Linked DNA regions of Azoarcus sp. KH32C. The protein of the gene in region 1 interacts with the protein of each later gene in a pairwise test. Links are inferred from orthologs where the notes say so. Each region holds a gene or a part of one and is shown in the gene's direction. Other genes may lie near its edges. The genes, in order: AZKH_RS06280 and lpdA.

Region 1 (3,227 bases):
CTCTTCTTCGAGGAGGCGGAGGAAGGAGTTCATCGCTTCGCCCCAGTATTCGGAGGTGCCAACCCAGCCGGTTTCAGCCGTTGCCTCACGTACGGCCTTGTGCCACAGGACCGTGGCACGTTCGATCGATACGCCTGCCTTGCGGGCATACCAGGGCAGCAGCTTTGGGGTCTTCATCATTTGCTTCTCCAATCGACCATTTTCGGCCGTATCTTGCGCCGCACGGATCCGCTTTTTGGGCCGGTGGTGCGCGCGGTTATTGCAGTGCGTCATGTCGAGCGGAGCGGATTTTGAAGCCTCAAACCGTGGCCTGCCTTGATCCCGCTCAAACCTGTGTTGCTTTGCACAATTGGAAATTAGTCCAATGGTCAGACAACTTCAAGGGTCGTGTTGCAGCGCCGCAACAGTGGTGGAGATGCCAGTCTTGATGCCCGTGCCGGTTAGAATCTCGGCCTCTAGAGGAAAAAACGCATGTCCGATCTGCTTGCCAATCTGAACGCCGAACAACTCCAGGCCGTCACTCTCCCCCCGCGTCATGCACTGATTCTTGCGGGCGCCGGTTCGGGGAAGACCCGCGTGCTGACGACGCGGATCGCTTGGCTGGTCCAGACGGGGCAGGTCGATCCACAGGGGGTGTTGGCGGTCACCTTCACGAACAAGGCCGCCAAGGAGTTGCTGGCGCGCCTGTCGGCGATGCTGCCGCTGAACTTCGGTCATACCGCGCGCGGAATGTGGATCGGTACCTTTCATGGCCTGTGCAACCGGTTGTTGCGGACACATCACCGCGACGCCGGATTGCCTCAACTGTTCCAGATCTTGGATTCCGGCGATCAGCTGGCCGCGATCAAGCGTCTGCTGAAGACTCTCAACGTCGACGACGAGAAATTTCCGCCGCGTGAGCTGCAGCACTTCATCAACGCCCAGAAGGAAGCCGGTTTGCGTCCGCATGCCGTTCAGGCCTGGGACGATTACACGCGCCGCCGCGTGGAGCTTTACATCGAGTATGAGGCGCAGTGCCAGCGCGAGTCTGTTGTGGATTTTGCGGAGTTGTTGCTGCGCAGCTATGAGCTGCTCGAACGCAACGAGCCCATCCGTCGTCACTACCAGCGCCGATTCCGGCACATCCTCGTCGATGAGTTCCAGGACACGAACCGGCTGCAATACCGCTGGCTGAAGCTGCTCGCTGACGAGGGGCGGGAAGGTGGGGCCTGCCTATTCTGCGTGGGCGATGACGACCAGTCGATCTACCGCTTCCGCGGTGCCGAAGTCGGCAATATGCGCGACTTCGAGCGTGAGTTCCGCGTCGACAGCGTGATTCGCCTGGAGCAGAACTATCGCTCGCACGGCAATATTCTCGATGCGGCGAACGCGATCATCCGGCACAACACCGGCCGCCTGGGCAAGAACTTGTGGACGGAGCGCGGCGCCGGCGAGCCGATCCGCGTGTTCGAAGCCTACGCGGACAGCGACGAGGCGCGCTGGATCGTCGAAGAAATCCAGTCGCTGGTGCGGGATGGCGCGAGCCGGTCGGACATCGCCTTGCTGTATCGCTCCAATGCTCAATCCCGGGTGCTGGAGCATCAGCTTTTTTCGTCGGGTATCGCTTATCGCGTGTACGGCGGATTGCGCTTCTTCGAGCGCCAGGAGATCAAGCACGCGCTCGCTTATCTGCGCCTGATTGCGAATCCCGACGACGACACGGCGTTTAGCCGCGTGGTGAATTTCCCGACGCGCGGCATCGGTGCCCGTTCGCTCGAGACGCTGCAGGACGCGGCGCGGACCTGGAATACGAGCCTGTATGCGACGGTGCCGCATCTGACCGGCAAGCCGGGCACGGTGCTCGCGCAGTTCGTCCGTCTGGTCGAGGATATGCGCCGGGATACGGCGAATCTCCCGCTGCCCGAACTGGTCGATCACGCGCTCGATGCGAGCGGGCTGCGCAACTTCTACCGCAGCGAAAAGGAGGGGCAGGAGCGGCTCGAGAACCTCGACGAACTGATCAATGCGGCGGCGAATTTCCTCGCGGATGCGAGTCCCGATGCGGAAGCGATGGCCCAGTCGCACGCCTTGCTGGCGGATTTTCTCGCGCACGCGTCGCTCGAGGCGGGCGACCATCAGGCCGATCCGGGCAGTGAAGCGGTGCAGTTGATGACCGTGCATGCGTCGAAGGGTCTGGAATTCGACGTCGTCTTCCTTTCCGGGCTGGAGGAAGGCTTGTTTCCGCACGAAAACAGCGCGATGGAAACGGAGGGGCTGGAGGAGGAGCGGCGCCTGATGTACGTCGCGGTGACGCGCGCGCGGCAGCGGCTGTATCTGTCATTCGCGCAGAGCCGGATGTTGCACGGCCAGACGCGTTACAACATGCGTTCGCGTTTTCTCGAGGAGATTCCGCAGGCGCTTACGAAGTGGCTGTCGCCCCCGAGTCCGCGCGGCATGGGGATGCGGGGGGGCGGGGAGCCGGCGCGCGGTGGCTATTCGCCGCGACCGGCGCCGGCGCCCGCGCGGAATCAGGACCTGGGCGGACTGCGCATCGGCCAGTTGGTCACCCACGCGAAGTTCGGCCAAGGGGTGATCGTCGCCGCCGAAGGCAGCGGCTCCGATGCGCGCGTTCAGATCAACTTCGGCTCGGCCGGCATGAAGTGGTTGATGCTGGCAGTGGCCCGGCTTACGCCGGCGTAAGCCGGGCTCTACGCGGCGGCCGCAGCGACTGGCCGCCGACATTTCAGGCGCCGTACTTGCGGGCGAGGGCGTCGTGCAATGCGACGAACTCCTGCGTCAGCTTGTGCTTGGGGTCGAGATGGATGATCGGTCGTGACTGCTCGTGCGATTCCTTGATCTTGACCGAAGCCGACAGGTAGGGCGTCAGTACCGGCAGGCCCTCGTCGACGAGTTCCTGCACGACCTTCTGCGGGAGTGCCGCCCGGGCCTGGTACTGGTTGACGACGATGCCTTCGACCGCGAGCGCGCGGTTGTGGTCGGACTTGATCTCCTCGACGTTTTCCAGCAGCGAATACAGCGCACGACGCGAGAATTCATCGCAATCGAAGGGGATCAGGCAGCTATTCGCGGCGATCAGCGCGGAGCGGGTGTAGAAGTTCAGTGCCGGCGGGGTGTCGATGTAAACGAGGTCGTAGTCCTCGGCCAGTTCATCGAGCGCATCGCGCAGCTTGTAGATCTTGTAGCGCGATTCGAGCTTGCTCTGGAGATCTTCAAGCGCGGGGTGCGAG
Region 2 (3,254 bases), 200 kb from region 1 along the record:
CGGCGTCGTTCCGGGCAAGGCCGCCCCGGCTGCCGCGGGCGCGAGCCTGGGCGGCGGGCTGGACCTGCTGCCTTGGCCGAAGGTCGATTTCTCGAAGTTCGGTGAGATCGAATCCAAGCCGCTGTCGCGCATCAAGAAGATCTCCGGCCAGAACCTCGCCCGCAACTGGGTGATGATCCCGGCCGTGACCTATCACGAAGACGCCGACATCACCGACCTCGAAGCCTTCCGCGTCCAGATGAACAAGGAGTATGAGAAGTCCGGCAAGAAGCTCACGATGCTGGCCTTCATCATCAAGGCGTCGGTGCGCGCGCTGCAGCAATTCCCCGAGTTCAACACTTCGCTCGACGGCGACAACCTGATCTACAAGAAGTACTTCAACATCGCGTTCGCCGCCGACACGCCGAACGGGCTCGTCGTGCCGGTGATCAAGAACGCCGACAAGAAGAGCGTGTTCGAGATCGCCGCCGAATCCGGCGAGCTCGCGAAGAAGGCGCGCGACGGCAAGCTCGGCCCGGCCGACATGTCCGGTGCGTGCTTCACGATCTCCAGCTTGGGCGGCATCGGCGGCACCTACTTCGCGCCGATCGTCAATGCGCCGGAAGTCGCGATCCTCGGCGTCAACAAGTCGGTGATGAAGCCGGTGTGGGACGGCAAGCAGTTCGTGCCGCGCCTGACCCTGCCGATGTCGCTGACGGCCGACCACCGCGTCATCGACGGCGCGCTCGCGACCCGCTTCAACGTCTATCTCGCTCAACTGCTGGCCGACTTCCGTCGGGTCATGCTGTAAGGAGGCCGCGCCATGAGCCAAGTTGAAGTCAAGGTTCCGGACATCGGCGATTTCGATTCCGTCCCGGTGATCGAGCTGTTCGTGAAGGCCGGCGACACCATCAAGGTCGACGACGCGATCTGCACGCTCGAGTCCGACAAGGCGACGATGGACGTTCCGTCGTCGGCGGCCGGCGTCATCACCGAAGTGCTGGTGAAGGTCGGCGACAAGGTTGCCGAAGGCACCGTGCTGCTGAAGGTCGAGGCTGCAGGCGCCGCGGCGGCTGAGGCACCGGCGGCTGCTCCGGCTCCGGCTGCCGCCCCGGCGGCACCGGCCGCTGCTCCGGCTGCAGCTCCGACCGCTGCCAGCCATGCCGGCGGTGCCGACATCGAGTGCGACATGCTCGTGCTCGGCGCCGGCCCCGGCGGCTATTCGGCCGCGTTCCGCTCCGCCGACCTCGGTCTCAAGACCGTGATCGTCGAGCGCTATGCGACCCTCGGCGGCGTGTGCCTGAACGTCGGCTGCATCCCGTCGAAGGCGCTGCTGCACGTCGCCGCGGTGATGGACGAGGCCGAGCATATGTCGGCCGCCGGCATCAGCTTCGCGAAGCCGACCGTCGATATCGACGCGTTGCGCGCCCACAAGAACAAGGTCGTCGGCAAGCTGACCGGTGGCCTCGCCGGCATGGCCAAGGGCCGCAAGGTCGATGTCGTACGCGGCTACGGCAGCTTCCTCGACCCGAACCACGTCGAGGTCGAAGTCACCTCCGGCGACGCGCAGGACAAGACCGGCGAGAAGAAGGTCATCAAGTTCAAGCAGTGCATCATCGCCGCCGGTTCGGCCGCAGTGCACCTGCCCTTCATCCCGCGCGACCCGCGCATCGTCGACTCGACCGGTGCGCTCGAACTGCGCTTCGTGCCCGAGAAGATGCTCGTCATCGGCGGCGGCATCATCGGTCTCGAAATGGCGACCGTGTATTCGACGCTCGGCACCAAGGTCGATGTCGTCGAGATGCTCGACCGCCTGATGCAGGGTCCGGACGCCGACGCCGTGAAGGTATGGGAGAAGCAGAACCTGCATCGCTTCGACAACGTGATGCTCAAGACCAAGACCGTCGCCGTCGAGGCGAAGGACGACGGCCTGTGGGTCACGTTCGAAGGTGAAAAGGCGCCGCAGGGTCCGCAGCGCTACGACATGATCCTGCAGGCCGCTGGCCGCAGCCCGAACGGCAAGAAGATCGCCGCGGACAAGGCGGGCGTCCTCGTCACCGACCGCGGCTTCATCCCGGTCGATGCGCAGATGCGCACCAACGTGCCGCACATCTTCGCGATCGGCGACATCGTCGGCAACCCGATGCTCGCGCACAAGGCGGTGCATGAAGCACACGTCGCGGCCGAAGTCGCCGCCGGCGAGAAGTCGGCCTTCGACGCCACCGTGATCCCGGGCGTGGCTTACACCCATCCGGAAGTGGCCTGGGTCGGCTATACCGAGGAAGATGCGAAGAAGGAAGGCCGCAAGATCGAGACCGCCAAGTTCCCGTGGGCCGCCAGCGGCCGCGCGATCGCCAACGGCGCCGACTACGGCTTCACCAAGCTGATCTTCGACGCCGAAACGCACCGCGTGATCGGCGGCGCGATCGTCGGCCCCTCGGCCGGCGACATGATCGGCGAAGTCTGCCTCGCGATCGAGATGGGCGCGGACGCGGTGGATATCGGCAAGACCATCCACCCGCACCCGACTCTCGGCGAGACCGTCGGCATGGCGGCGGAAGTCGCGCATGGCAGTTGCACCGACATTCCGCCGGTGCGCAAGAAGAAGTAAGACGCCTCTCAAGCGTGACGACGGCGACCTTCGGGTCGCCGTTTTTTTTGCCCTGTTGCCGGCAATTCTTGACGTCGGCATGCGGCAGGAATTGCCGCTGCCTGCAAAAACCACGTCCAAAAGATGGAATTTGCCGTCATTTCGCAGCGCGAGGTGATGCCTGCGGCATTTATTCCGTATGGCACCCGAGTTGCTATGGATGAAATTGTCAGTAATGCCAATCATCCGATGCTCTCGATCCAGTCCAACCTCGATGCCACGCGTGCAAGCCGTCTCTACGGCGAGCACAGCCGCAGCCTTGCGACGGCGGTCGAGCGGCTTTCAAGCGCCCGACGCATCAACAGCGCCCGCGACGACGCAGCCGGACTGGCGATCTCCGAACGGATGAACACGGCGATCCGCAGCAGCACCCGCCTGCGGCAGGGCATCAGCGATGGCATCAGCCTCGCCCAGGTTGCCGACGGCGCACTCGCCACCGTTCAAGACCTGCTCCAACGCGCCCGCGAACTGGCGGTGCAGTCGGCCAACGGCACCAACGGGTCGGGCGAACACGGCGCACTCGATACCGAATTCCAGCAGATTGCGGCCGAAATCGATCGCATCGCGGGGGGGACGCAGATTTTCGGCAATCAGCCCTTGCAGGGAAGCTCGAACGTCACCGTCC

Evidence for each region.
Region 2: the proteins of AZKH_RS06280 (region 1) and lpdA interact in binary tests that used the Escherichia coli proteins (3 or more experiments, as listed by UniProt). The link is inferred for Azoarcus sp. KH32C from one-to-one orthologs.

The regions. Positions count from the first base shown.
Region 1 is NC_020516.1:1,401,935-1,405,161, forward strand. What follows is about bases 166-3,075. They hold AZKH_RS06280 (UvrD-helicase domain-containing protein), read left to right. Parts: upstream 166-471; coding sequence 472-2,679; downstream 2,680-3,075. Other genes in these bases: AZKH_RS06275 (hypothetical protein), read right to left, coding at 166-180; AZKH_RS06285 (ParA family protein), read right to left, coding at 2,723-3,075. Outside these bases: more of AZKH_RS06275, read right to left, coding at 1-165; more of AZKH_RS06285, read right to left, coding at 3,076-3,227. UniProt on the Escherichia coli protein: A helicase with DNA-dependent ATPase activity. Unwinds DNA duplexes with 3'-5' polarity. Translocates on single-stranded DNA with 3'-5' polarity. Initiates unwinding more efficiently from a nicked substrate than double-stranded DNA.
Region 2 is NC_020516.1:1,606,867-1,610,120, reverse strand. Bases 260-3,196 are described here. They hold lpdA (dihydrolipoyl dehydrogenase), read left to right. Parts: upstream 260-802; coding sequence 803-2,590; downstream 2,591-3,196. Other genes in these bases: AZKH_RS07105 (flagellin), read left to right, coding at 2,786-3,196; aceF (dihydrolipoyllysine-residue acetyltransferase), read left to right, coding at 260-790. In the rest of the region: more of aceF, read left to right, coding at 1-259; more of AZKH_RS07105, read left to right, coding at 3,197-3,254. UniProt on the Escherichia coli protein: Lipoamide dehydrogenase is a component of the glycine cleavage system as well as of the alpha-ketoacid dehydrogenase complexes.